DNA from 2 places in the Streptomyces sp. NPDC022910 genome. Region 1 is predicted to be linked to the other one. Evidence: riboswitches for the same ligand, from Rfam matches in the RefSeq annotation. Region 1 holds a riboswitch; the other holds the start of a gene.

What was found. Region 1 has a riboswitch for glycine ahead of gcvT (glycine cleavage system aminomethyltransferase GcvT). Riboswitches for the same ligand answer to the same signal wherever they lie in the genome.
Region 2: it holds a riboswitch for glycine, as region 1 does, so the genes downstream of both, gcvP (aminomethyl-transferring glycine dehydrogenase) here and gcvT (glycine cleavage system aminomethyltransferase GcvT) in region 1, are expected to answer to the same signal.

Annotation. Positions count from the first base shown of each region.
Region 1 is NZ_JBVHHL010000008.1:214,584-228,926, reverse strand. Features, by position in the region: gene glyA (serine hydroxymethyltransferase) at 1-911, opposite strand, end outside; gene gcvH (glycine cleavage system protein GcvH) at 928-1,305, opposite strand; gene gcvT (glycine cleavage system aminomethyltransferase GcvT) at 1,413-2,534, opposite strand; glycine riboswitch at 2,718-2,819, opposite strand; gene ACZ3TS_RS11180 (AAA family ATPase) at 2,987-3,661, shown strand; gene ACZ3TS_RS11175 (enhanced serine sensitivity protein SseB) at 3,727-4,518, shown strand; gene ACZ3TS_RS11170 (enhanced serine sensitivity protein SseB C-terminal domain-containing protein) at 4,793-5,593, shown strand; gene ACZ3TS_RS11165 (ABC transporter permease) at 5,916-6,923, shown strand; gene ACZ3TS_RS11160 (ABC transporter substrate-binding protein) at 6,993-8,789, shown strand; gene ACZ3TS_RS11155 (ABC transporter permease) at 8,900-9,898, shown strand; gene ACZ3TS_RS11150 (ABC transporter ATP-binding protein) at 9,895-10,992, shown strand; gene ACZ3TS_RS11145 (ABC transporter ATP-binding protein) at 10,989-12,293, shown strand; partial or broken gene ACZ3TS_RS11140 (M1 family aminopeptidase) at 12,432-12,978, shown strand; gene ACZ3TS_RS11135 (trimeric intracellular cation channel family protein) at 13,047-13,703, shown strand; gene ACZ3TS_RS11130 (alpha/beta hydrolase) at 13,612-14,343, opposite strand, start outside.
Region 2 is NZ_JBVHHL010000001.1:6,784-21,126, forward strand. Features, by position in the region: gene ACZ3TS_RS00040 (FHA domain-containing protein) at 1-31, shown strand, start outside; gene ftsR (transcriptional regulator FtsR) at 50-805, shown strand; gene ACZ3TS_RS00050 (bifunctional nuclease family protein) at 889-1,362, shown strand; gene ACZ3TS_RS00055 (MerR family transcriptional regulator) at 1,618-2,253, shown strand; gene ACZ3TS_RS00060 (DNA polymerase IV) at 2,309-3,706, shown strand; gene ACZ3TS_RS00065 (PRC-barrel domain-containing protein) at 3,821-4,192, opposite strand; glycine riboswitch at 4,307-4,402, shown strand; gene gcvP (aminomethyl-transferring glycine dehydrogenase) at 4,579-7,464, shown strand; gene ACZ3TS_RS00075 (DUF5999 family protein) at 7,557-7,763, opposite strand; gene ACZ3TS_RS00080 (hypothetical protein) at 8,162-8,752, opposite strand; gene ACZ3TS_RS00085 (glutamate-cysteine ligase family protein) at 9,293-10,810, shown strand; gene ACZ3TS_RS00090 (hypothetical protein) at 10,784-10,960, opposite strand; gene ACZ3TS_RS00095 (CPBP family intramembrane glutamic endopeptidase) at 11,264-12,064, shown strand; gene ACZ3TS_RS00100 (PhzF family phenazine biosynthesis protein) at 12,131-12,940, opposite strand; partial or broken gene ACZ3TS_RS00105 (IS982 family transposase) at 13,484-13,672, opposite strand; gene ACZ3TS_RS00110 (catalase) at 14,015-14,343, shown strand, end outside.

The DNA of each region.
Region 1 (14,343 bases):
ACGTCGTCCTTGACCAGACGCTCGGCCAGGATGCGGGCGCCGTCCAGCGTACGGCGCTGCCGCTCCTTGAAGTCCTCACTCGCCGCGACCTTGAAGGCGACCGCCTTGGCCGCGATCACGTGCTCCAGCGGACCGCCCTGCTGACCGGGGAAGACCGCGGAGTTGATCTTCTTGGCCAGCTCGGCCGTCGACAGGATCACGCCACCGCGCGGGCCGCCCAGCGTCTTGTGCGTCGTGGTGGTGACCACATGGGCGTGCGGCACCGGGTTCGGGTGCAGGCCCGCCGCGACCAGACCGGCGAAGTGCGCCATGTCGACCATGAGGTACGCGCCGACCTCGTCCGCGATCCTGCGGAACGCGGCGAAGTCCAGCTGCCGCGGGTAGGCCGACCAGCCCGCCACGATCAGCTTGGGCCGGGATTCCTTGGCCAGGCGCTCCACTTCGTCCATGTCGACGGTGCCGTCGTCGCCGACGTGGTAGGCGACGACGTTGTAGAGCTTGCCGGAGAAGTTGATCTTCATTCCGTGGGTCAGGTGCCCGCCGTGGGCGAGGTTCAGACCCATGATCGTGTCACCGGGCTGCAGCAGCGCGAACATCGCGGCCGCGTTGGCCTGCGCGCCCGAGTGCGGCTGCACATTGGCGTGCTCGGCGCCGAAGAGCTCCTTGATGCGGTCGATGGCGATCTGCTCGACCACGTCGACGTGCTCACAGCCGCCGTAGTAGCGGCGGCCGGGGTAGCCCTCGGCGTACTTGTTGGTGAGGACCGAGCCCTGGGCCTCCATGACCGCGACCGGGGCGAAGTTCTCCGAGGCGATCATCTCGAGGGTGGACTGCTGACGGTGCAGCTCGGCGTCGACGGCGGCGGCGACGTCCGGGTCGAGCTCGTGCAGGGGGGTGTTCAGAAGCGACATGTGGTCCTACGACTCCTCAGCCGGCGATGTGGGCGTCGTATTCATCGGCGGAGAGCAGGTCGGCCGGCTCCTCCGTGACGCGCACCTTGAACAGCCAGCCGCCCTCGAAGGGGGCGGAGTTCACCAGCGACGGGTCGTTGACCACGTCCTCGTTGGCCTCCGTGACCTCACCGCTGACCGGCGAGTAGAGGTCGCTCACCGACTTGGTCGACTCAAGCTCGCCGCAGGTCTCGCCCGCGGTCACCGTGTCACCGACCTCCGGGAGCTGGACGAACACGACATCGCCGAGCGCGTTGGCCGCGTGTTCCGTGATGCCGACCGTCGCGACGCCGTCCTCGGCGGCCGACAGCCACTCGTGTTCCTTGCTGTAGCGCAGCTGCTGGGGGTTGCTCATGGCCTGAATTCTCCTGTACGCGGGGGAGTGGTGGTGAATGGGGACTGCTGGAGACGCTCGTGAGCAGGGAGGACGTGTGCGGTGTCACGCCGGCCCGCGCCCAGTGTCTACTTCTGACGCTTGTAGAACGGCAGCGCCACGACCTCGTACGGCTCATGGCTGCCCCGGATGTCCACCCCGACCCCGGGCGTGCCCGGGTCGGAGTGCGCGGCGTCGACGTACGCCATCGCGATCGGCCTGCCCAATGTGGGGGAGGGGGCGCCGGAGGTGACCTCGCCGATCACCTCGCCGCCGGAGACGACCGCATACCCGGCGCGCGGGACGCGGCGGCCCTCGGCGACCAGGCCGACCAGGACCCGCGGCGGGTTCGCGGCTGCGCGCTCGGCGGCCTCCAGCAGCGCGGTGCGCCCCACGAAGTCGCCCTCCTTCTCGAACTTCACGACCCGGCCGAGCCCGGCGTCGAAGGGCGTCAGGGACGTGCTGAGCTCGTGCCCGTACAGCGGCATGCCCGCCTCCAGACGCAGCGTGTCCCGGCACGAGAGACCGCAGGGGGCGAGACCCACCGGCGCGCCCGCCTCGGTCAGTGCCTGCCACAGCTTCTCGGCGTGCTCGGGGGCGAGGAACAGCTCGAAGCCGTCCTCGCCGGTGTAGCCGGTGCGCGCGATCAGGGCCGGGACGCCGGCGACCGTGCCGGGCAGGCCCGCGTAGTACTTCAGGCCGTCCAGATCGGCGTCGGTCAGGGACTTGAGGATGCCGGGGGACTCGGGGCCCTGGACGGCGATCAGCGCGTAGGCGTCCCGGTCGTCGCGCACCCCGGCGTCGAAGCCGGCGGCGCGCTCCACGAGCGCGTCCAGCACCACCTGGGCATTGGAGGCGTTGGCGACGACCATGTACTCCTGCTCCCCGAGCCGGTACACGATGAGGTCGTCGAGGATGCCGCCGTCCTCCCGGCAGATCATGGTGTAGCGGGCCCGGCCGACGCCGACGGAGGAGATGTTGCCGACCAGGGCGTGGTCGAGGAGCCGGTCCGCCTGGGCCCCGGTCACCGTGATCTCACCCATGTGCGAGAGGTCGAAGAGGCCCGCCTTCGTACGGACGGCGACGTGCTCGTCGCGCTCGGAGCCGTACCGCAGGGGCATGTCCCAGCCGGCGAAGTCGGTCATCGTCGCGCCGAGTGAACGATGCAGGGCATCGAGCGCGGTACGGCGCAGGGGGCTGTTGCTGCTCATCGGTTGTGCTCCCAAGGCGATGGGGGTCCCCCCGCGCGAGCGCAGCCGAGCGTGGGGGAGGGCGAGGTCGTTCCTCCCCATCTGTCATCGGAACCTGAGAGGTTCGCCATGACTCCCGCGGCGGGTCGTCACGGCTTGCACCTTGGGTGGGACCACCAGAGGCGGCCCGCTTTCCAGATGTGCCTCGCCCGCGCGGTATCAGGGGCCTGAGAGATTCAAGGGAGGGACTTGCTCCTTCGGCGCCCGGGCACACGTACGTACCCGGAACTCTCCCGCGCGGATTCAAGCGGCCGGTATGCAGTTGGCGCGCACATCATTGCACGCATCGCCCGACGGCGGCAGGCCGCGTCTGTAACCGGCCTGTGGCGGTACGAGTACGAAAACGCGAGACCGGCGCATTACCTTCTCTTTACACTCGACGGGCAGGGCACTACCTGACCCAGGGGAGGGCGATGACGGTGAACAGGACCACGGCGTATGCCACGACCTCGGGCCTCGCGGTGTCCGGGCAGCCCGGTGCCCCGGCGCGGGCGGCCCACGGACCGCGGCGGACGGCCGTGGTGCGTGATCTTCGCGACCGCGCGGGCCGCAGTCCGCACGGGCTCACCTTCGGCGCGGGAGACCTCGTCGTGATCACCGGTCTGCCCGGCAGTGGCAAGTCCACGCTGATGCGCCGCGCCGTGCGGGGCGTCCGGGTCGACTCCCAGGACACCCGTGACCGCTGGGACACGCGCCTGGCCCGGTTCCTGCCGTACGGGGTCTATCGCCCACTGGTCCGTCTCGCCCACTATGCGGGCCTGCGCCGCGCCCTGCGGACGGGCACCGGAGTCGTCGTGCACGACTGCGGCACGCAGGCCTGGGTGCGCGGCTGGCTGGCCCGGGAGGCCCGGCGCCGCGGCGGCACGCTCCACATGCTCCTGCTCGACGTCACTCCGGACACGGCCCTGGCGGGGCAGCACGAGCGCGGCCGCGGCGTCTCGCGGTACGCGTTCCTCAGGCACCGCCGGGCCATCCGCCATCTGCTTCACTCCATCGAGCAGGGCCGGCTGCCGGAGGGCTGCGGCTCCGCGGTACTGCTCGACCGGGACGCGGCGGACGTCCTGCACCGGATCGACTTCGCGGGCTGATGGGCCGTCCTCGTATACCGCTAGCCTTTTCAGCCACAGCAGTGTTCTGAGCAGGTGGTAGGCAGATGGACTTCCCGGCGGACCTTCCCGCGGACTTTCCCGCACAGGCGCACCCCCATCCGCATGGCGGATGGCCGGGCAACGAACTGGAAGAGGTGCTCTCCGCCTCGCTCGGCGTACCCTCGGCCGGCGCCCGGATCATCGAGGTCCTCGGCCGAAGCTTCGTATGGGTGCCGCTCCCCAATGACGGTGGCCCCCACAGCGGTCCCCTCGATCTGCCGACGTTGGAGATCGAGGGTCAGGTGTACGTCCCGGTGTTCAGCTCGGAGGAGCAGTTCCGCCAGGTCGTCGGCAACCACATGTCGTACACGATCGCGCCCGCCGTGGAGTTCGCCCGTGGGCTGCCCCCGCAGGTCGGTATCGCGGTCAACCCGGACGGCGTGGTCGGTGTGCCGCTGCCGCCGGACGCGGTGGCCGAGTTGTGCCGGGCCGGGCGTACCCCGCTCGACGGCCCCGTGAGCGGCGGCCGCGTCCGTCTCTTCGAACCCGACTGGCAGGACGACCCGGTCGACTTCCTCACCGCCGCCTCGGCCGAGTTCGCGGCCACCGGTGTGGTGCTGACCGCGCGCCGCTGCCTGGCCGTGATCGAGACCGCCGACCCGGTGATGTTCATAGGCGTCGAACTCTCCTCCTGGGAGGCCGACGCGCGCACGCTCCCGCTGGAGGCGCTCGGCCGGGCGCTCGGCAAGGTGCCGGTGACGACGCCGGTGAACATGGTGTTCCTCGACATGGCCCAGGACCCGGTGGGGGACTGGCTGCGGGAACGGGTGCGGCCCTTCTACCAGCACGGTTTCTGAACCGTCCGCGGCCGCCGCGCGCGACGCCGCGGTGATGTGGGGTGGCGCGCGTCAAGTTGCTGTCAGGATGGCGGCTTAACCTGGTTTCATGGCCGGAGCGGAAGAGCCCGCCTCCGGCCCGGGGGTCCGGCCGCAGGCGACGCCGCAAAGGGGACGCGGTGTCCCCGGGACAGGGAAGAATGGCTCGGTCGGGGTGGTGCGGCTGAAATCCGCCCGCAACGCACCGGAGACATCCGCCGGGGTTGTCAGGTTCGTCGTGAAGGGGCGGTAGAGGGTGAGCGCGTCGGGCACGGCCGCGGCCGGGCAGGTCGAGCACATGCTGCGCCAGGTGACGCCCGGGCGTTACGACGCCTACGAGGCGCTCCTTCGCGCGCTCGCGACCCCGTCGTCCGGCCAGGTCTGGATGCTGCTCTGGCACGGCCAGGCCGGCTCGCCCGACGCCCAGTACGGAAACATGGAGGTGGACGGTTACGGCTACGCGCCCTGCGTCACCTCCGCCCAGGAGCTCTCGGCCAGCGGCTGGAACCGTTCGTACGAGGTGGTCGACGGCCTGGACGTCGCTCGCACCCTGTACCCGGACCACTACGGCCTCTGGCTGAACCCGCACGCGCCGGGCGGCGGCGTCGGCATCCCCTGGCTCGATCTGCGCCGTATCGCCACCGGCCTGGAGCGCCAGCCCGCCGGACCGCTCAGGCTGTCCGAACCGGCCGTCGAGATCCCGCAGTTCTACGCCCTCCTCACGCAGAACGCGCACCGCACGGGCGCCGTACGCTCGCTGCGCCGGGCCTGGGTGCAGCCCGCCCTCGGCGCGCCGTACCTGGCGATCGGCCTGGACGTGTACGACACCTCGCCGCCCGCCGTCGACTCGGTGCGCGCGATGATGCAGCAGTCCATCGTCGCCGTGCCCGAAGGGCTGCCCGTGTCGACCGTCGCGATGTCCGACGAGTACGACCCGGTCGCGCTGTGGCTGCGCGCGCACGCCCGTCCCTTCTACGACCGCGAGGCCCATGCGGCCCCGGTCCAGGCGCCGGCGGCGGGCGGGTATGGCTATCCACCGGCCCGCGGGGCCTACTGAACCCGGACGGCGGCCACCGACGGCCGGGGTCCGCTGTCCCGAGCTCCTCTTCGCGCGTAGATGAGAGTGGATGGTCGCGGTATCGCACGATGTGCCCCAATTGGCACGCGTCCGACCCACGTTACCCGCTGTCCGGATAACGGAACCTCCCAGCCCGTATCACGTTTATGCATCCATTCACCGTCAAGTCTGGCTACAGATCGCCGGAGCGTTGAAGACTCCCGCTTCAAGGGGTTCGCCCCTGTGTACGACGGACTGGATTCATGCCGCCACAGCGGCAAGCGCGGGCCGGTCACCGCCGGTTGAGAGGGGTCCCTGCCAGATGACGGCACCATTGCACGAGCCGACCGCCGAAGCGGCCCCGAGCGCGGCCGAGGAGGCGGCGCTTGCCACTGCCGGAGCGGAGGCCGTACAGGGTCGATCGCTGGGCCGGATCGCCTGGGAGCGCCTCAAGCGGGACAAGCTCGCCCTCACGGGCGGCATTGTCGTGCTCGTCCTCATCCTGGTCGCCGTGCTCGCACCGGTGATCACGAGCCTGGTCGGACAGGATCCGGACGCCTACCACGAGAGCCTGATCGACCCGCTGTTCGGCACCCCCAAGGGCTCGCTGGGCGGCATCAGCGGCGACCACCTGCTGGGCGTCGAGCCGGTCAACGGCCGCGACATCTTCGCACGCATCCTCTACGGCGCCCAGATCTCCCTCCTGGTCGGCTTCCTGTCCGCCGTGGTCGCCGTGGTCCTGGGCACCGTCCTGGGCATCCTGGCCGGATTCTTCGGCGGCTGGGTCGACTCCCTCATCAGCCGCGTCATGGACGGTCTGCTCGCCTTCCCGCAGCTGCTCTTCACCATCGCCCTGGTCTCCGTCATGCCGAACAACATGCTGGGCCTGACCGGCTCCAGCGTGCGCGTGTTCGTGATGATCGTGGTCATCGGCTTCTTCGGCTGGCCCTACATCGGACGTGTGGTGCGCGGCCAGACCCTCTCGCTGCGCGAGCGCGAGTACGTCGAGGCGGCCCGCTCGCTGGGTGCCGGGCGCTTCTACATCCTGTTCAAGGAACTGCTGCCCAACCTCGTCGCGCCGATCATCGTGTACACGACGATGATGATCCCCACCAACATCCTGACCGAGGCGGCACTCAGCTTCCTGGGCGTGGGCGTCAAGCCGCCCACGGCCTCCTGGGGGCAGATGCTCTCGAGCGCGATCGACTACTACGAGTCGGACCCCATGTACATGGTGGTCCCGGGTGTGGCGATCTTCATCACCGTTCTTGCCTTCAATCTCTTCGGCGACGGCGTGCGGGACGCGCTGGACCCGAAGGGCTCTCGCTGAACTGCCGTACTCCAAGCGTCCCGTGGCACCGACACGGGGTCTCTCATCTAATCCGGAGGATCCGAGATCGTGACTACCCAACGCACCTCAGGGCGGCGGAAGCAGGCGTTTGCCGCTGCTGCCGCGGTCGCCGCGCTGCTGACCACGGCGGCGTGCGGCGGCGGTGGCAATGACGGCGACAAGGGCTCGAAGACCGGCGCCGCCGGCTTCGACGCCGCCAACAACAAGGTCGCCCAGGCGTCCCTGGTCAAGAAGGGCGGCACGCTGAGGTTCGGTGGCGCCCAGGACGCCGACTCGTGGGACACCACGCGCGGTTACTACGGCTTCATGTGGGACTTCGCCCGCTACTACAGCCGCCAGCTCATCACGAACAAGGCGGAGCCGGGCAAGGCCGGCGCCGAGCTGACCCCGGACCTCGCCACCGGGCTCGCCAAGGTCACCGACGACGGCAAGACCTACACGTACACGCTGCGCGACGGTGTGACGTGGGAGGACGGCAAGCCGATCACCTCCAAGGACGTCAAGTACGGCATCGAGCGCGTCTGGGCGCAGGACGTGCTGTCCGGCGGCCCCGTGTACCTGAAGGACGTCCTCGACCCCAAGGGCGAGTACAAGGGCCCCTACAAGGACACGTCCAAGGACAAGCTGGGCCTGAAGGCGATCGACACGCCGGACGACAAGACCATCGTCTTCCACCTGCCGAAGGCCAACTCGGACTTCCAGGAGATGCTGGCCCTCATCTCGGCCTCCCCGGTCCGCCAGGACAAGGACACCAAGTCCAAGTACGGCCTGCACCCGTTCTCCTCCGGCCCGTACAAGTTCCAGTCCTACAGCCCGGGCAAGGACCTGACCCTGGTCCGCAACACCGAGTGGAAGCAGTCCTCGGACCCGGTCCGCAAGGCGTACCCGGACAAGATCACCGTCCAGTTCTTCTCGGACGCCAACCAGCTGGACCAGCGCCTGCTCAACGGTGACCTGGACCTGGACATCAACCAGACCGGCATGTCGCCGCAGGGCCGCACCACCGCCCTGAAGGAGCACAAGGCCAACCTGGACAACCCGGTCTCCGGTTACATCCGTTACGCGGTCTTCCCGCAGAGCGTGAAGCCGTTCGACAACATCGAGTGCCGCAAGGCCGTCATCTACGGCGCCGACCACGTGTCGCTGCAGACCGCCCGCGGTGGCCCGGTCGCCGGTGGTGACATCGGCACCAACATGCTCCCGCCGTCCGTCCCGGGTGCCGAAGGCCAGAAGTACGACCCGTACGAGCTCGCCGGCGCCAACAAGAACGGCAACGAGGCCAAGGCCAAGGAAGCGCTGAAGGCCTGCGGCAAGCCGAACGGCTTCTCCACCACCATCGCCGTCCGCAACAACAAGCCGGTCGAGGTGGCCACCGCCCAGTCCCTGCAGGCGTCGCTGAAGAAGATCGGCATCAACGCGCAGATCGACCAGTACGACGGCTCGCAGACCACCGGCATCATCGGCAGCCCCTCGAACGTCCAGAAGAAGGGCTACGGCATCATCATCATGGGCTGGGGCCCGGACTTCCCGTCCGTCCAGGGCTACGGTCTGCCGCTGTGGGACAGCAAGTACATCCTCGAGAGCGGTAACTCCAACTACGCGCTGATCAAGGACAAGACGATCGACGGCCTGTTCGACGACTACGTCAACACGCTGGACGACGCCGGCAAGACCAAGATCGCCACGGAGATCAACCACAAGGTCATGGAGGGCGCGTACTACCTGCCCTTCGTCTTCGAGAAGTTCATCAACTGGCGCGGGGACAACCTGGCGAACGTCTACACGACCGACGGCTACAGCGGCACGTACGACTTCGTCAACCTCGGCCTGAAGTCCGCGAAGTAAACCCGGCACACCCGCCGTACGGCACGAAAGGCAGGTGAAGGCCGGCGCGGCGTGACCGCGGGCCACCGGAAGACCTCTGGTGGCCCGCGGTCCGCGGCGGGCCGTAAGCTGTGCTCGCTTACCTCATCAGGCGGCTGTTCGCCGCCGCAGTGATGCTCGTGGTCATCATCATGGTGGTCTTCGGCATCTTCTTCCTCGTCCCCAAGTGGGCGGGCGTGGACATCGCCACGAGCTTCGTGGGCAAGCAGGCGGACCCGGCGGCCGTCGAGGCCGTGCGGCAGAAGCTGGGCCTGGGCGACCCGATCTACTCCCAGGTCTGGGAGTTCTTCAAGGGCATCTTCGCGGGTCGCACCTACTCGGGTGGTGGTGACGTCACCCACTGCGCCGCGCCGTGCTTCGGCTACTCCTTCCGCAGCGAGCAGGCCGTGTGGCCGGTGCTGACCGACCGCTTCCCGGTGACCCTGGGTCTCGCGCTCGGCGCCGCCGTGCTGTGGCTGGTCTTCGGTGTCGCGGCGGGTGTGCTCTCCGCGCTCAAGCGGGGCAGCGTCTGGGACCGCGGCGCGATGGTGGTCGCGCTGTCGGGTGTCTCCCTCCCCATCTACTTCACCGGCATGCTCTCCCTGGCGATCTTCGCCTTCGGCCTGAAATGGATCGACGCAAAGTACGTGCCCCTCGACCAGAGCTTCACCGGCTGGTTCGGCGGCATGATCCTCCCCTGGATCACCCTGGCGTTCCTGTACGCGGCGATGTACGCCCGGATCACCCGCGCCACCATGATGGAGATCCTCGGCGAGGACTACATCCGCACGGCCCGGGCGAAGGGCCTCAAGGAGCAGGTCGTCATCGGCAAGCACGCCATGCGCTCCACGATGACACCCATCCTGACCATGCTCGGCATGGACCTCGGCGCCCTCATCGGCGGCGCCATCCTGACGGAGTCGACGTTCAACCTGCCCGGCCTCGGCCGCGCCGTGCTCGACGCCATCAAGAACCAGGACCTGCCCATCATCCTGGGCGTCACCCTGATCACTTCTCTCGCGGTGCTGATCGCCAACCTCGTGGTGGACATCCTCTACGCCGTGATCGACCCCCGAGTGAGGCTCTCATGACCGAACTCAGCAAGACCGGAGCTGCCGTGGGCGAGCCCACCTCCGCCACGCCCACCCCGACCTCCTTCCTGGAAGTGCGCGACCTGAAAGTGCACTTCCCGACCGACGACGGCCTGGTCAAGTCCGTGGACGGGCTCAGCTTCAAGCTGGAGAAGGGCAAAACCCTCGGCATCGTGGGCGAGTCGGGTTCCGGCAAGTCGGTGACCTCGCTCGGCATCATGGGCCTGCACACCGCCGGCCAGTACGGCAAGCGCAAGGCGCAGATCTCCGGTGAGATCTGGCTGGAGGGCACCGAACTGCTGTCCGCCGACCCGGACCATGTGCGCAAGCTGCGCGGCCGGCAGATGGCGATGATCTTCCAGGACCCGCTGTCCGCGCTGCACCCGTACTACACGATCGGTCACCAGATCGTGGAGGCGTACCGCATCCACCACGACGTCGACAAGAAGACCGCCCGCAAGCGGGCGATCGACATGCTCGACCGGGTGGGCATCCCGCAGCCTGACAAGCGGGTGGACAACTACCCGCACGAGTTCTCCGGCGGTATGCGCCAGCGCGCGATGATCGCGATGTCGCTGGTCAACAACCCCGAGCTGCTCATCGCGGACGAGCCGACCACCGCCCTGGACGTGACCGTCCAGGCGCAGATCCTCGACCTGATCCGCGATCTGCAGAAGGAGTTCGGCTCCGCCGTCATCATCATCACCCACGACCTGGGCGTCGTCGCCGAACTGGCCGACGACATCCTGGTGATGTACGGCGGCCGTTGCGTCGAGCGGGGACCGGCCGAGAAGGTGTTCTACGAGCCCCGGCACCCCTACACCTGGGGTCTGCTCGGCTCGATGCCGCGTCTGGACCGTGAGCAGCAGGACCGCCTCATCCCGGTCAAGGGCTCCCCGCCCTCCCTGATCAACGTCCCGTCCGGCTGCGCCTTCAACCCGCGCTGCCCGTACGCCGACATCCCGAAGGACAACGTCACCCGCACGGTCCGCCCCGAGCTGACCGAGGTCGGCGGCCAGCACTGGGCCGCCTGCCACATGACGCAGGAGCAGCGGGAGCGTATCTGGACCGAAGAGATTGCGCCGAAGCTGTGAGCGAGAACCCCAAGGACGCCGCGGTGAAGATTCCCGCGCAGAGCGATGGTGCCACCCTCGCCAAGGACGCCGCCCCCGGCGAGACCCTGCTGAAGGTGACCGGGCTCCGGAAGCACTTCCCGATCAAGAAGGGCCTGCTCCAGCGGCAGGTCGGCGCGGTGCACGCGGTCGACGGGATCGACTTCGAGGTCAAGGCCGGCGAGACGCTCGGCGTCGTGGGCGAGTCGGGCTGCGGCAAGTCGACGATGGGTCGGCTGATCACCCGGCTGCTCGAACCGACCGCGGGCACGATCGAGTTCGAGGGCAAGGACATCACACACCTCGGCGTGAGCGACATGCGTCCGCTGCGCCGCGACGTGCAGATGATCTTCCAGGACCCGTACTCGTCGCTGAACCCGCGCCACACCATCGGCACCATCATCGGCGCCCCCTTCAAGCTCCAGGGTGTCGAGCCCGAGGGCGGCATCAAGAAGGAAGTGCAGCGGCTGCTGTCGGTGGTCGGTCTCAACCCCGAGCACTACAACCGGTACCCGCACGAGTTCTCCGGCGGTCAGCGCCAGCGCATCGGTATCGCCCGCGCGCTCGCGCTCAACCCGAAGCTGGTCGTGGCGGACGAGCCGGTCTCTGCTCTGGACGTGTCGATCCAGGCGCAGGTCGTGAACCTGCTGGACGACCTCCAGGAGGAGCTCGGCCTGACGTACGTGATCATCGCGCACGACCTCTCGGTCGTCCGGCATGTCTCGGACCGGATCGCGGTGATGTACCTCGGCAAGATCGTGGAGCTGGCCGACCGGGAATCGCTCTACAAGGCGCCGATGCACCCGTACACCAAGGCGCTGATGTCGGCGGTGCCGATCCCGGACCCGAGGCGCAAGAACGTGAAGAGCGAGCGCATCCTGCTCAAGGGTGACGTGCCTTCGCCGATCGCGCCGCCGAGCGGCTGCCGCTTCCACACGCGGTGCTGGAAGGCGACGGAGATCTGCCGGACGACCGAGCCGCAGCTCATCGAGCTGAAGCCGGGGCAGCGGGTGGCCTGCCACCACCCGGAGAACTTCGAGGACCAGGCCCCGCAGGACACCGTGCTGATCTCCGACGCCAAGGCAGCGGCGGAGCTGGTGCCGGACGCGGTGCTGGAGGAGTCGGCGGAGACGTCGGCGGCTGTGGCCGCGGAGGTGGAGGCGGCGGCTGAGGCAGACGCTGACGCCGAGGTCGTGTCGGAGGCGGCCGAGGCTTCCGAGTCCGTCTCCGAGGAAACCGCCGAGGCTGCCTCCGAAGAATCGGAAACCGACGGCAAGAAGTAAGGGAACAATTCACCGACGCCTATGCCCCGGCGACCAGGGATCTGGTTTCCGGGGCATACGCATTCAACGGGCTCGGATCAGCTCACGGCCCGTGCCACCCGGAGCCTGACCTCCTTCGACCTCGACCTGCAGAAGCTCAAGGAGACCGGGGCCATCGTCGACGACATGCCCCAGGCAGGCTTCTCGCTGGAGGTCCAGTCGAAGCCCGCGTACTCGGCCGTCCGGTCGGAGACGGCCATCGTCCATGAGCTGGCCCACCAGTGGTTCGGCGACTCCGTCTCGGTGGAGCGGTGGAAGGACATCTGGCTCAACGAGGGCTTCGCGACCTACGCCCAGTGGCTGTGGGCCGAGCACAAGGGCACCCGATCAGCGCACGACTCCTTCGTCGCGGGGTACGACGCCCGCCCTGCCGACAGCGCGTTCTGGCAGATCAAGGTGGCCGACCCCCAGCGCGACACCATGTTCGCCTCCGCGGTCTACCAGCGCGGCGCGATGACGCTCCAGGCGCTGCGCGAGCGCATCGGCGACACCGCGTTCTTCAGGCTCCTGCCGACCTGGGAAGCTCCACCGGTACGGCAACGCGAACACCGCTGACTTCATCCGGCTCGCGGAGACGATCTCGGGGCAGCAGCTCGACGACCTGTTCCAGAAATGGCTCTTCACGACCGGGAAGCCCGCCCTGTAACTTCGGTGTTTCGCTGCTTTCGCCTTGCTTTGTAAGGCGCACCCTCTTCGATAGGTGAGAATGTAAGGGTGCTCCAGCAATTGTTCAGCCCCTCCGTCCAGCACACGCTGGATGTCGTCGGCATCTTCGTCTTCGCGATCTCGGGCGCGCTGCTGGCCGTCCGTAAGAACTTCGACGTCTTCGGTATCGCCGTGCTCGCCGAGGTCACCGCGCTGGGCGGAGGGCTGTTCCGCGATGTGGTCATCGGTGCCGTGCCGCCGGCCGCGTTCACGGATCTTGGGTACTTCCTGACCCCGCTGCTCGCCGCCTTGCTGGTCTTCTTCCTGCATCCGCAGGTGGAGCGTATCCAGGTGGCCGTCAACGTGTTCGATGCGGCCGGTCTTGGTCTGTTCTGCGTCGCCGGGACGACGAAGGCGTACGACCACGGGCTCGGCCTCACCGCGTCCGCGGCCCTCGGCCTCGCCACGGCCGTGGGCGGCGGCGTCCTGCGCGACGTCCTGGCCAACGAGGTGCCCTCGCTGCTGCGCTGGGACCGCGACCTGTACGCGGTGCCGGCGATCGTCGGCGCCACGATGGTGGTGCTCTGCATCCGCTACGACATGCTGAACCCGATCACCTCCGGGCTCGCGGTCGTCACCGCTTTCGTGCTACGCCTGTTGGCGATGAGGTTCCACTGGCGAGCGCCGCGCGCCTGGAATCGCCGCTCCACGGTTGCTGAGGAGTAGCCCCGGTCGGGGTCTTGCCGGTCATCTGCCCGGTCAGCCAGGTGAACACGTAAGGGATCTGCGGCCGCCACAGGGCCATGCTGTGTCCGCCCGCACTGCGCGGGATGAGCACCGCGCGTACCGTCGTCGGCGGCTTGGCGATCGCCTGCAGCGCCGCTGCCGCCTGGTAGCCGTCGCCCAGCTGCCCCGACAGGTAGAGGGAGATGCGGGGCGGGGTGCGGTAGTGCTTGAGCAGGAAGTACGGGTTGTTCTGCCGGCGCAGCCGGACGGTCTGGGCGGCGAGCGAGTTGCGCTCGCCGATCGGGTCGTTGTAGCCGGACAGGCTGATCGCGGCCCGGTAGCGGTCCGGGTGTGCGACCGTCAGCTTCGTCGCGCAGTGCGCTCCCGCGGAGTAGCCGGCGGCCGCCCAGCCGTTCGGCGCGGACTCGGCGCGGAAGTTGTCCGTCACCATCTTGGGCACGTCGATGCTGAGCCATGTGTCGGCGTTCACGGTGCCGGGGATGTTCGCGCAGCCCGTGTCGATCTTGGCGATGAGATTGGTGCGCGGCGCCACGAGGATGAACGGCGCCACCTGCCCGCTGCGCATCAGTGGCAGCAGCTGCTCATGCACCTTCAGCGACCCGAACCACGCCTTCGCCGA
Region 2 (14,343 bases), on a different contig from region 1:
GGTCTTCTACGCGAGTCAGCGGGGCATCTGACCCGCCAGGGAAGGGTCCATGCTTCACACACCGAGCGGCGGTGCCGACAGCGGCACCGCCGCCGCGGACAGCGGGCTGATGAGCATCGGCACCGTGCTGAACGTGCTGCGCGAGGAGTTCCCGGAAGTCACCATCTCCAAGATCCGGTTCCTGGAGGCCGAGGGGCTCATCGAACCGCAGCGCAGCCCTTCGGGGTACCGCAAGTTCAGCGCGGGCGACGTCGAGCGCCTCGGCCAGGTGCTGAGGATGCAGCGGGACCACTATCTGCCGTTGAAGGTCATCCGCGAGCATCTGGACGCCCTGGAGCGGGGCGAAGAGGTACGGCTGCCCTCCCTGGGCCGTCCGCGTGATGGGGGTGAGGGAGAGCCGCTCGGGGACATCCTGGGCGAGCCGGAGGCCGCCGCGGCCGTGCGGATCGGCCGTGACGAGCTGCTGACGGCCACGGGGATCAGCCCGGAGCAGCTCGAGGAGTGGGAGTCCTACGGTCTCGTCGCACCGCTGCCGGACGGCGTGTACGACGCCGAGACGGTCACCGTGGCCACTCTGGTGGCCGAACTGGGCAGGCACGGGATCGAGCCGCGCCATCTGCGGGTGATGAAGGCCGCCGCGGACCGCGAGGCGGGCCTGGTGGACCAGGTGCTGGCCCCGCTGCGGCGCCACCGCAATCCGCAGACCAGGGCACACGCCGAGGCGCGTACGAAGGAGCTGGCGGGGCTCGCGGTCAAGCTGCACGCCGCGCTGGTGCAGTCCGCGCTGGGCGTGCGGCTGCCCTGAGCCGGGTGTTCGCCGTCGGCGGATCGCTCGGCCGTTCTGTGCCCGACTACCCAAACGTCCCGGGCACGGCCTAGGGTTGCTGTGTGAACGAGCTCGATGTCGTAGGTGTCCGGGTCGAGATGCCCTCCAACCAACCGATCGTGCTCCTGCGTGAAGTGGGAGGCGACCGCTACCTCCCCATCTGGATCGGCCCCGGGGAGGCGACGGCTATCGCGTTCGCCCAGCAGGGCATGGCCCCCGCACGACCGCTGACCCACGACCTGTTCAAGGACGTGCTGGAGGCCGTCGGCCAGGAGCTCACGGAGGTACGCATCACGGATCTGCGTGAAGGCGTCTTCTACGCGGAGCTGGTCTTCGCCAGCGGTGTCGAGGTGAGCGCCCGCCCGTCCGACGCCATAGCGCTGGCGCTGCGCACCGGGACGCCGATCTACGGCAGTGACGGGGTGCTCGACGACGCGGGCATCGCGATCCCGGACGAGCAGGAGGACGAGGTCGAGAAGTTCCGCGAGTTCCTCGACCAGATCTCGCCCGAGGACTTCGGGACCAGCAGTCAGTGACGGTCCTCTTCGGGCCACGGGTGTGGTTCCTTACGGGGGGCGGGACCGGTCGGTTCCGGCGGTGCGGCATGTGCCGGCGGCCAGTGCGCCGTCTCGAAGCCCCCTGCCAGAGCATTCGGCTAGCCTTTCCCCACGGAAGGGCACGGGAAACCACTCCTAGGGTGATTATCACTCGGCGTGCCGAGTGTGGCGATCGTTGACGCACCCCTGGTGACTGCCTACCGTCGAGAAGGCAGGTCAAGGACGGAGGTCGGCGTGAGAATCAGCGGCGGCGGTACGGCGGGGGGTGCCCCCGGACGCAGTCTGGGGGAGGGCGGCCCGTACCCGCTTCACGGCAGCGCGGCCGGCTCCGCCCCTCAGCGGCCGACGGCCGTGCGGGGCGACGGAGGGGCGGCTTCCGAGCAGATCGGCTATCGCGGCCCCACGGCATGCGCCGCTGCGGGCATCACCTACCGCCAGTTGGACTACTGGGCCAGGACAGGTCTCGTCGAACCGAGCGTGCGCCCCGCCTACGGGTCGGGTACGCAGCGGCTGTACAGCTTCCGGGACGTCGTCGTCCTGAAGATCGTCAAGCGGTTCCTCGACACCGGTGTGTCGCTCCAGAACATCCGAACAGCGGTCCAGCACCTCCGGGAGCGCGGTTTCCGGGACCTGGAACGGATGACGCTGATGAGTGACGGCGCGACAGTGTACGAATGCACGTCACCGGACGAGGTCCACGCCCTGCTTCAGGGCGGACAGGGCATCTTCGGCATCGCCGTCGGCGTCGTGTGGCGGGACGTGGAGAGCGCGCTCTCGCAACTGCATGGTGAGCGCGTCGACACGGGCGAGACCCTCGTGGGTCACAACCCGGCGGACGAGCTGGCACGGCGACGCAACCGGGCCGTCTGAACCACGCCGCCGCGGTCGGGCCGCATTGTCAGTGGTGTAGGGCAGCATCGGAGATGTGAGAACCGCGCCCACGATCCTGCATCTCGACATGGATGCCTTCTACGCCTCGGCGGAGCAGGCATCCAAGCCGAGCCTGCGTGGGAAGGCCGTCGTCGTGGGCGGGCTCGGGCCGCGCGGGGTGGTGGCCACGGCCTCGTACGAGGCGCGGGTGTTCGGGGTCCACTCGGCGATGCCCATGGCCCAGGCACGTCGGCTCGCGCCGAACGCCGCGTATCTCGTGCCGCGCTTCGGGTTCTACCGGGAGATCAGTGAGCAGGTGATGGGGCTGCTGCGGGCCCTGTCGCCGCTGGTGGAGCCGTTGAGCCTGGACGAGGCGTTCGTGGATCTGGAGGCCGGGGGAGCCGCCTGGGACGAGGAATCGGCGCGGCTGACCGGGGTGAAGCTGCGCGCCGACATCCGGGCCGTCACAGGGCTCACGGGCTCGGTGGGCCTCGCCGCATCCAAGATGCTCGCCAAGATCGCCTCGGAGCAGGCAAAGCCGGACGGCCTGGTGCTGATACAGCCGGGCACCGAGCGCGCGTTGCTCGGTCCTCTGTCGGTGCGCACGCTCCCGGGCGTCGGGCCCGCCACCGGTGACCACCTGCGGCGGGCCGGGATCACCACGGTCGACGAGATCGCCGAGGCGGGCGAGGACGAGCTCGTGCGGCTGCTGGGCAAGGCTCATGGGCACGCGCTGTACGCCATGGCGCTCGCGCACGACGAGCGGCCTGTGGTGGCCGAGCGGGAGGCCAAGTCGGTGTCGGTCGAGGACACGTACGACGTCGACATCCACGACCGGGTCCGGGTCGGACTCGAGGTGCAGCGGCTCGCCGACCGGTGTGTGCGCCGGCTGCGGGACGCCGGGCTGTCGGGCCGCACCATCGTGCTGAAGGTCCGCAGATACGACTTCTCGACTCTGACCCGGTCCGAGACCCTGCGTGGACCCACGGACGACCCAGCGGTGGTGCGTGAGGCCGCCGCGAGGCTGCTGGAGTCCGTGGACACGACCGGTGGGGTGCGGCTGCTCGGCGTCGGCGTCAGCGGGCTCGCCGACTACACCCAGGAGGATCTGTTCGCCCAGGCGCACCTGGCCGCGGGGGAGGCCGGGACGGAGGAGCACGCGGAGGCGGAGGAGACGGCCGAACCCACCGAGGATCAGCCGGCGACGTCGTCCGAGCACGTCTGGCGTGCGGGCCACGACGTACGGCACGCCGAGTACGGGCACGGGTGGGTGCAGGGCAGCGGTCTCGGCAGGGTGACCGTACGGTTCGAGACGCCCGACTCGGAGCCGGGACGCGTCCGCACCTTCCGCGTCGACGACCCCCGGCTCGAGCCGGCGGATCCGCTGCCCCTGGTGCCGCGAAGACCGGAGGCCGCGGGGCCCCGGGCGGCGCCGTCCGGGGCCGGGGCATGACGGAGCGGCCGGGCGAAGGCCGTCGGACGCACCCAGAGGCAGAGGGGAGGTTCGCCCGACAGGCCGCCGTCCCGGACGGAGCCGTGATGGGGATTCGGCCGGGACAGGCGGTTCTCACGTCTCGTCGGACCCCGCGAGATGCCCGAAGTCGCGGTCCGGGGCGGGAGGTGGTGAGGCCACGTCGAGTCCGTAGTGGTGGTAGAGCTGCAGCTCCTGTTCGGGGGAGAGATGCCGGCCGACGCCGAAGTCGGGGGCGTCCTTGATCAGGGAGCGTTCGAAGGGGACGAACAGCGCGCCCTCGACCAGCTCACTGGGTTCCAGCGGGACGAACGCGTCCCGGCCGAACAGACCCGTTCGTATGGCCGCCCACTCGGGCACACCGGTGGCGTCGTCGAGGTAGACCTCGTCGATCGTGCCGATCTTGTTCCCATTGCGGTCGAACGCCTTGCGGCCGATCAGATTCCGCGGATCGATATCGGTCTTCACGGTGCCTCCAGCTGGTCGCAACTCGTTCATAAGCACTACAAAAGAGCACATTCAGGAGGGCGGCCACTCGAAGGTCCCCGGGTTGTCCCCGCTGGTAGTCTGGCAATCGGCTGCTGACCCCGTGCGGGAGAGTCCTCCGGAGTGACCCGGAGGCGCCGAAGGAGCAAACCCTCCCCGGAATCTCTCAGGCACACGTACCGCACGGACGAGGTCACTCTGGAAAGCAGGGCGGGTGTCGACGGCTTCCGCTCTCACCGACGGTGAAAACCGGAGCGCCTTCGGGCGGACCGGTGAAACTCTCAGGTTGTGATGACAGAGGGGGAGGCCGTCGGGGTACCCGCGCCGTGGTGCCCCTCGAAGGTCGCGCCAGACCAGGAGGCCTCCGCATGACCGCCCACCGCATTCCGCTCTTCGAGCTCGAACGGGGGACACCCTTCGAGCAGCGTCATATCGGGCCCGACCAGGAGGCGCGGGCCAAGATGCTCGCGCAGGTCGGCTACGGCTCGCTCGACGAGCTCACGGCCGCCGCCGTCCCCGATGTGATCAAGAACGCCGACGCGCTGGACCTGCCGGGCGCGCGCACCGAGGCCGAGGTACTGGCCGAGCTGCGCTCCCTTGCCGACCGCAACCAGGTCCTCGACTCCATGATCGGTCTCGGCTACTACGGGACCTTCACGCCGCCGGTGATCCTGCGGAACGTGATGGAGAACCCGGCCTGGTACACCGCGTACACGCCCTACCAGCCGGAGATCTCCCAGGGCCGGCTCGAGGCCCTGCTCAACTTCCAGACCATGGTCGCCGACCTCACCGGCCTGCCGACCTCCGGAGCCTCCCTGCTCGACGAGGGCACGGCCGCCGCCGAGGCCATGGCGCTGTCCCGGCGCATGGGCAAGAACAAGAAGGGCCTCTTCCTGGTCGACGCGGACGCGCTTCCGCAGACCATCGCCGTGATCCAGACCCGCGCGGAGCCCGCCGGTGTCGAGGTCGTCGTCGCCGACCTCAGCGACGGTATCCCGGCCGACGTCGCCGAGCGGGAGATCAACGGCGTACTGATCCAGTACCCGGGTGCCTCCGGTGCCGTACGCGACCTCAAGCCGGTCATCGAACAGGCCCACGGGCTGGGGGCGCTCGTCACGGTCGCCGCGGACCTGCTGGCGCTGACGCTGCTCACCTCGCCCGGCGAGCTGGGCGCCGACATCGCCGTCGGGACGACGCAGCGCTTCGGCGTGCCGATGGGCTTCGGCGGGCCGCACGCGGGATACATGGCGGTCCACGAGAAATTCGCCCGCAGTCTGCCCGGCAGGCTCGTGGGCGTCTCCCTCGACGCGGACGGGCACAAGGCGTACCGGCTCGCCCTGCAGACGCGGGAGCAGCACATTCGCCGCGAGAAGGCGACGAGCAACATCTGCACCGCCCAGGTGCTGCTCGCCGTGATGGCCGGGATGTACGCCGTCTACCACGGGCCCGAGGGCCTGCGGACCATCGCGCGGCGCACTCATCGGTACGCCGCGATTCTCGCCGCGGGTCTCACGGCGGGCGGGGTCGATGTCGTCCACGGCGACTTCTTCGACACGCTGACCGTGCGGGTGCCTGGCCGCGCCGACACGGTGGTCGCCTCCGCCCGCGAGCGCGGTGTGAACCTGCGCCTCGTGGACGCCGACCACGTGTCGATCTCGTGCGACGAGACGACCGGGCGCGCTCAGCTGGGCGCCGTCTGGACCGCGCTCGGGGTCGAGGGCGACGTCGAGGCGCTGGACGCGAGCACCGAGGACGCGCTCCCCGAGACGTTGCTGCGCACCGACGACTACCTCACGCACCCAGTCTTCCACCAGCACCGTTCCGAGACCGCGATGCTGCGCTACCTGCGTCGGCTGGCGGATCGGGACTACGCGCTCGACCGCGGCATGATCCCGCTGGGCTCGTGCACCATGAAGCTCAACGCGACCACCGAGATGGAGCCGGTCACCTGGCCCGAGTTCGGGCAGCTGCACCCCTTCGCGCCTGCCGAGCAGGCGCAGGGTTACCTCACGCTCATCCGTGAGCTGGAGGAGCGGCTCGCCGAGGTCACCGGCTATGACAAGGTCTCCCTCCAGCCCAACGCCGGTTCGCAGGGCGAGCTGGCCGGTCTGCTCGCCGTGCGCGGCTACCACCGCGCCAACGGCGACGACCAGCGCACCGTCTGCCTGATCCCGTCCTCGGCGCACGGCACCAACGCGGCCAGCGCAGTCATGGCCGGCATGAAGGTCGTCGTGGTGAGGACCGCGGAGGACGGCGAGATCGACATCGAGGACCTGCGGGCCAAGATCGAGCAGTACCGGGACGAGCTCGCGGTTCTGATGATCACGTACCCGTCCACGCACGGCGTGTTCGAGGAGCACGTCGCCGACATCTGCGCGGCCGTGCACGTGGCCGGCGGTCAGGTGTACGTCGACGGCGCCAACCTCAACGCCTTGGTGGGCCTCGCCAAGCCGGGTCACTTCGGCGGTGACGTCTCGCACCTCAACCTTCACAAGACGTTCTGCATCCCGCACGGGGGCGGTGGTCCGGGCGTCGGCCCGGTCGGCGTCCGCGCGCACCTGGCGCCGTACCTGCCCAACCACCCGCTGCAGCCCGCGGCCGGTCCCGAGACGGGTGTCGGCCCGATCTCGGCCGCTCCCTGGGGCTCCGCCGGCATCCTGCCGATCTCGTGGGCGTACGTCCGGCTCATGGGCGGCGAGGGCCTCAAGCGCGCCACACAGGTGGCCGTGCTGTCCGCGAACTACATCGCCAAGCGCCTGGAACCGCACTACCCGGTCCTCTACACCGGCCCCGGCGGCCTGGTCGCGCACGAGTGCATCATCGACCTGCGGCCGCTGACCAAGGCGACCGGAGTGAGCGTCGACGACGTCGCCAAGCGGCTGATCGACTACGGGTTCCACGCGCCGACGATGTCGTTCCCGGTGGCCGGCACGCTGATGATCGAGCCGACCGAGTCCGAGGACCTCGCCGAACTCGACCGGTTCTGTGAGGCGATGATCGCCATTCGCGCGGAGGTCGAGAAGGTCGGCTCGGGCGAGTGGCCCGCCGAGGACAACCCGCTGGGCAACGCTCCGCATACGGCCGCGGCACTGGGCGGGGAGTGGAAGCACGCCTACACGCGCGAGGAGGCCGTCTTCCCGGCCGGTGTCTCGGCCGCGGACAAGTACTGGCCGCCGGTGCGCCGCATCGACCAGGCCTTCGGTGACCGGAACCTGGTCTGTTCCTGCCCGCCGCTGGACGCTTACGACGAGTAATCGCCCTCGGACATGCGTAGGGGCCGGTTCGGAGTGTGCGTCTCCGGGCCGGCCCACGCTGCGGGGGCAGTGGGTGCCCCATTGTGCGCGGCTCAGGCGGCCGTCATCACCTGGTCGGTGCCCAGCGGGCGGTGCGGGGCGATGATCTGGCCGTCGGGCAGAAGCTCACCGGTGTCCTCGAAGAGCAGAATGCCGTTGCACATCAGGCTCCATCCCTGCTCCGGGTGGTGCGCCACGAGGCGGGCGGAGTCCCGGTCGGCGGATTCGGCTGTCGGGCACGGTGGCTGGTGCTGGCACATGGTGGATGGGATCTTTCGCTCTGTCGTGATGTGTGAGATGGCTGTTGTGTCTGTCCTGCGGCTCGTCGAGTCGTTCATGGCCGCCCCCCCGTTGGTGATGCATCGGTCTGGAACCCAGTGTTGCCCTACGGGCGTCAAACCGCAGGGATTTCGCAGCACCGCTTCTCACAGGTTCATGACGCATCACTCGCGCGGACGGTTCATTCCAACACGACCGTCCCTTCGGGTGGTTCATGATGGCCGGGAGGGGCTAGTCCGCGCGGCCCGCCAGTGCTTTGTCCCTCGTACGAGCGGGATGGGGCACGAACGAGCGACAGGTTCCCAAGGTGTTGACCACCCGGACATGCGCCGTGCCCCGCCGCCGGAGACGGCCGCGGGGCACGGCGCGAGAGCGTGGGTCATGCGAGCGTCGGCGAGCCGAGCAGCGGAGTCCGGGTGACCCGGAGGGTGAGCACCGGGAGGAGATCGGCGACACGGTGCGGGCGGTGCGCCGCGATGCCGGGCGGAGCCGGCGCGAGCGGCACCAGCAGGTCGGCCGCGGCCGGATGGCCGGTCGCCCCGTCGGCCGTGCAGTCGCCGTGCAGCCACAGCGTGAGCATGTAAAGCTCGGGCACGGACAGCAGCCGGGCCTGGTAGGGCTGTGTCATCGTCTCCGCCTGGCGCAGGGCATGCTCGGTGGAGGCGACGTACGGGCCCTCGAAGAAGTGCGAGAACGCCCAGCCGTCCGGAGTCAGCATGGTCTCGGCGGCCGCCACGGCGCGGTCGCCGCAGCGGATGAGGAAACGCCACCCGGCGAGCCGGGTGGCCGACGCGCCCGCCGGGGTGATGCGGTCCAGCACGTGTACCGGCAGGGGGAGTTCGGGTGTCGCGGGCCCCTGAGCTGTGCGCAGGGACGGGGTGGCAGCCTCGCGGACCGCGGTGGGGGAACCGAGTGCGGTGAGGACGGAGCGGAGGGCGGGCGCGGGAGCCGGGGGGACATGCAGCTGCATGGTGGGTCGCCTCTCATTCGACAGGCACGGTGGCGCGAGGGCGTGGCGGGGTGGGCGGACGGCGCTGTCAGCTCTCGGGGTCAGAGGGGCGGGAGGATGGTGCCCGGACGAAGGGCGGCGCTTTGACGACTGGGCTCAGGACCGCGAGTGCCAACTCTCTACCCCGTGCTGAAAGTTTATACGACGCGTGTTCATGCAGTGTTTCGTCTAGTCGTCGCGCGTATGACGAACAAGGGGATATTCGGCCGGTGATAAGTGGGATTCGTCCCGGTCCTGCACGGGCATCCCGGCGGCGACCTCGGAATACTTCTCCGTAACGGTCGGCCGATTCTCGTCGGCGTTTTTCACGACATGGTTGCTCGGCGAAACTGCGTATTGCCTCATGCCTCGTGAATGTGCCCGGAGGCGTCGGCCACCAGCCTAGCGTGCGACAGCGCCCCTGCGGGACGTTATCGATCGCCTTGCCGGGGCATCATCCACCGAGACCCGGGACAGCAGCGGCCGGATCGTCGGCCTGCCCATCTCAGGAGGGATGCTTCGATGGGAGAGAAGGTCGTGGCAGGGCAGTTCGACCTGTCCGATCGTCAGCGCTACCGAGGCAAGTTGAGGCAGTGCCTGGCGGGGCTGGCGCGGCTGCTGGAGGAGAAGCGGTTCGACAGGCCCAAGAACCTGATGGGTCTGGAGATCGAACTGAATCTCGTCGGATCCGACGGCATGCCGAGAATGATGAATGCGCAAGTACTGGAAAAGATTGCAAGTCGAGATTTCCAAACAGAACTCGCCATGTTCAATCTGGAAGTCAACATAGCTCCACATCGGCTGGGCGGCCGGGTACTCGACCAGCTCGCCGAAGAGCTGCGCACCTCGCTCGCCTACGCCGACCGGAAAGCGAGCGAGGTCGATGCCGGAATCGTCATGATCGGCATTCTGCCCACGCTCGACCGCGACGACCTGGTCTCCTCCAACCTCTCCGCCGTCGACCGCTACACCCTGCTCAACGACCAGATCGTGGCCGCTCGCGGTGAGGACTTCACGCTCGACATCGAAGGGGTGGAGCGGCTGGAGTGCACCTCGCGCTCGATCGCGCCCGAAGCCGCCTGCACGTCCGTCCAGTTGCACCTCCAAGTCACCCCGGCGCGCTTCGCGGACGTGTGGAACGCCGCGCAGGCCGTGGCGGCCGCGCAGGTCGCCGTGGGCGCCAACTCCCCGTTTCTGTTCGGGCGTGAGCTGTGGCGCGAGTCCCGGCCACCGCTGTTCCAGCAGTCCACCGACACCCGGCCGCCCGAACTGCAGGCGCAGGGGGTGCGACCGCGCACCTGGTTCGGGGAGCGCTGGATCACGTCGGCGTACGAGCTGTTCGAGGAGAACCTGCGCTACTTCCCGGCCCTGCTGCCGATCTGCGACGACGAGGACCCCCTGCGCACCCTCGACGAGGGGGGAACACCCAAGCTCGCCGAACTCGTCCTGCACAACGGCACGGTGTACCGGTGGAACCGGCCTGTCTACGGCATCGCCGACGGTGTCCCGCATCTTCGCGTGGAGAACCGGGTGCTGCCCGCCGGACCCACCGTCACCGACGTGATCGCCAACGCGGCCTTCTACTACGGCGTCGTCCGCGCCCTCGCCGAGGAGCCACGGCCGGTGTGGACGCGACTGCCGTTCGAGGCCGCCGCGGTCAACTTCGACACCGCCTGCAGGTACGGCATCGAGGCTCGCCTTCGGTGGCCACGGCGCGGGCGCTACGGCGGGATCACCGAGGTGGACGCCGTGGACCTCGTACGCGACGAACTGCTGCCGCTGGCCGAGGCGGGGCTCGACGCCTGGGGTGTCGAGCCCGCCGACCGGGACTTCTACCTCGGGGTGATCGAGGAGCGGTGCCGGCTGAGGGTCAATGGCGCGAGCTGGCAGGCCGCCACCTTCCATCGGGCCCTGGAACAGGGGCTCGACCGGGAGGCCGCGCTGGCCGCGACGACCCGGAGGTACTGCGAGCTGATGCATGCCGGCGAGCCGGTGCACACCTGGCCCGTCGGGTTACGCGAACCGGTGCTCCTGGGGTGAGCGACCGGACGTCCATGCCCGGCTGCCCGCCTGCACGACCGCCTTGGGGATCACGGAGTGGATCCGCGAGCGGTCCTTCACCTGGTGCCCCGAGCCGCCGGTCGCCCCGGCGATCTGCCGGGCCTCGTCCCGGGATGCCTCCGGGTGCATCGCGATCGCCCGTCGCGCCGGTCACGGTGCGGCGGCGCGCGGCTGGACGGGGGTCGATGGCGCCCGCCCCACGGTGATCGGGCAAGCTGGGACATCCAATGACGGGTGGTGCCCCTCCCCTGGTGCCCCTCCCTGCCGAGACCGTGCCGTGCAGCGGCCGTATAGGGAAGAACCGAGGGGGAGGTACGCCCCGTACGGCGTCCGTCCCCCAACGGCCTGTCACGCACGATCTTCGTAACTTCTTTCGAGACCCTGGCCGGGCGAAGATGGGCATGAGGCGGGATTGCTCAATGGGAGGCGGGAGTGCAGGTGGAGGCAGGGTCGGTGGCCGATTCTTTTCCGACGGAGCAGCCGACGCGACGGATTTTCCGGGACGAGACGCTGCTGGTTCTGGGGCTCTCGCTCGGTGCGAGCGGGGTGTCCGCGCTGATCAGCTTTGTGGGATCGGTCACCAAACCGGGAGGCCTCAAGGAGCAGGCGGCCACACTCAATGCCTCGGCCGCGCCCGGCCGTCCCTGGCTTGATCTTGCCTGGCAGCTCTTCGGGATCACGACGGCGCTGGTGCCGGTCGCGCTGGTCGCGCACTTCCTGCTGCGGGAGGGCGCGTCGCTGCGCACGCTGGGCTTCGACCGGACGCGGCCGTGGCCGGATCTGGGGCGCGGAGCGGGGATTGCCGCGGTCATCGGCTCCACGGGCATCGCCTTCTATCTGGTCGCCCGCGGTCTCGGTGCCAACCTCACCGTGGTGCCCGAGGCGCTGCCCGACGTGTGGTGGAAGTATCCCGTGCTGGTCCTCTCGGCGGTGCAGAACGCGGTCCTCGAGGAGGTCATCGTCGTCGGCTATCTGCTGCGCCGGCTCGGCCAGTTGGGCTGGACGCCCGGCACGGTCCTGGTGGCCAGCTCGGTGCTGCGCGGCTCGTACCACCTCTACCAGGGGATCGGCGGATTCCTCGGCAACATGGCGATGGGTGTGGTCTTCGTCTATCTGTACCGGCGGTGGGGGAGGGTCGGTCCCCTGGTGGTGGCCCACTCGCTGCTCGACATCGGGGCGTTCGTGGGATACGCGCTGCTGGCGGGCAAGGTGGGCTGGCTGCCGACGGCGTAGAGGTCGGAAAGCGTTCGGGAGGTCTGGGCAGGGGCGAACGAGGACGTCGTACGCCCCTGCCCTGCGTCAGGCGAGCAGTTCGCCCTCGATGACGGTGACCGCGCGGCCGGTGAGCAGGGTGCGGTCGCCGCGCAGTTCCGTGCGGACGCGGCCGGAGCGGGGCGACGCCTGCAGGCCGGTGAGGTCGGGGCGGCCGAGGCGCTCGGACCAGTAGGGGGCGAGCGCGGTGTGGGCGCTGCCGGTGACGGGGTCCTCGTCGATGCCGACGTTGGGGAAGAAGCAGCGCGAGACGAAGTCGTACCCGCGGGAGGGGTCTTCGGCTCGGGCGGTGGCGATGATGCCGCGTGCCGAGTGGCGGCCGAGCGCCTTGTGGTCGGGGGTGAGGCCGAGGACCGTCTTCTCGTCGGCGAGTTCGAGGACCAGGTCGCCGACGTTCGGGCCGGTGTCGAAGGCGGTGAGGGGCACCGCGCCGAGGGCCTCGGCCACGCCCTCCGGGATCTCGACGGGGGTGAGAGGGGCGGTGGGGAAGTCGAGGGTGATGGAGTCGTCCTCACGTGGCGTGGCGCTCAGCACGCCGCTGCGGGTGGCGAACCGTACGGGGCCGTCGTGGGCGCCCGTGGTGCGCAGCACGTGGGCGGTGGCCAGGGTGGCGTGGCCGCACATCACGACCTCGGTGGCGGGTGTGAACCAGCGCAGTGCCCAGTCGGCCTCGCCGCCCTCGGGCAGGCGGTGGGCGAACGCGGTCTCGGCGTGGTTGACCTCGCGGGCCACGTCCTGGAGCCAGACGTCGTCCGGGAAGGCGTCGAGGAGGAGGACGCCGGCCGGGTTGCCGGCGAAGGGGCGGTCGGTGAAGGCGTCGACGATTCGAATCCGCATGGCCCGACGGTAGAGGCCGGCGGGCGGCCCGGGCCAAGGCCAATTCGGGGTGTCTGGACTTGTGGGCGCGTGTGCTCCGCCCGTCGGCTTGGAGGAGCGAGCGGGTGGCACCGCGGAACGGCGCCGAAGGGCACCTCGCGCACGTGAGACTTTCAGCGAACGGTCTCACCAAAGGTCTGTCGTGAGCTGGTACTGGGTTCTGTGTGCCTCACACTCTGTACTCTCCGCCGGCTCGACCCCGTTCCCGTGTCCTGCGCCACACCGCCCCGACAGGGGGCCGCGGGTGAAGACCTCCGGTGCGGTGGGGCTGTCGACACGGCAACCTGATGGCCGACGTCGGCGATGAGCAGGTCTTCCAGATCGCAGAGGTCACCGGTGCCCGCGGCGACGAGGAACGCCCCTGGGAGGCGCTGGGTGCGCGGTGGTGCTCACCGGGCGGAGCGGCGCCGTGGTGAGGTGGGTGCGGGCACGGCGCCGGAGTTGCCTCGCGTAGGCCTCGCTCGGGTGGAAGGTCTCGGAGATCCGGGGACAGGGGTAGTCGAAATGCGCACGCAGGTGCCGCAGCCGGCGGGCCTCGCAAGGGAAGCCCAGCAGTGCCTGCATGACGGCCAGGCGCAGCAACTCCGAATGACTGAGCTTCGGCGGCCGTCCGGGCAGGCGGGCGATCCCCGCCCACTCGTCGTCGATCTTCACGTACAGTGCGGTCACGAGGGTGTTCAGTTCTGTCGTCACAAACGGATCTTGAACCCCCTCTCTTCATGCCCGCAGGCATTTGGACAGACTCGTCTAGGGGGCGCTTGGCCTGTCTCCTGCTGCGTGGCATCGTCCGTCGTTGTTTGGGTGACGCGACCAGGGCTACCCGCGGTAGAGAAACTCCCGAATAAGGCCACGCAAGGGGCACTGCGATGAGCACAGGGGAGTGCAAGCGTGCCCAGAGGGCGAAGCTACGCGACCACGACGACGCCTTCCGGACCGTTGGGCCTCGGCGTTCCCGGCCCCGCGGGCGAAGGGCGGGTGATCGACCAGACCCCAGGTAAAGGTGAGGACGCTTTCCGACAGCGAAGGAGCTCAGTCATGGCTTCCGGAACTCCGAATCCCCAGTGGCGTGACCACGATGACAAGGACAGGCAGCTCGACCGCTTCCGGGCGGCACCGGAGTCCGATGCGCTCACCACGGATCAGGGGGTACGGGTGGACGACACGGACAACGCGCTGCGCGTCGGGGAGCGCGGTCCCACCCTGCTGGAGGACTTTCACAACAGGGAGAAGCTCACCCACTTCGACCATGAACGCATACCGGAACGGGTGGTGCACGCGCGTGGCGCGGGCGCGTACGGCTACTTCGAGCCGTACGAGTCGCTGGCCGAGTACACCTGTGCGGACTTCCTCCAGGAGCCGGGGCG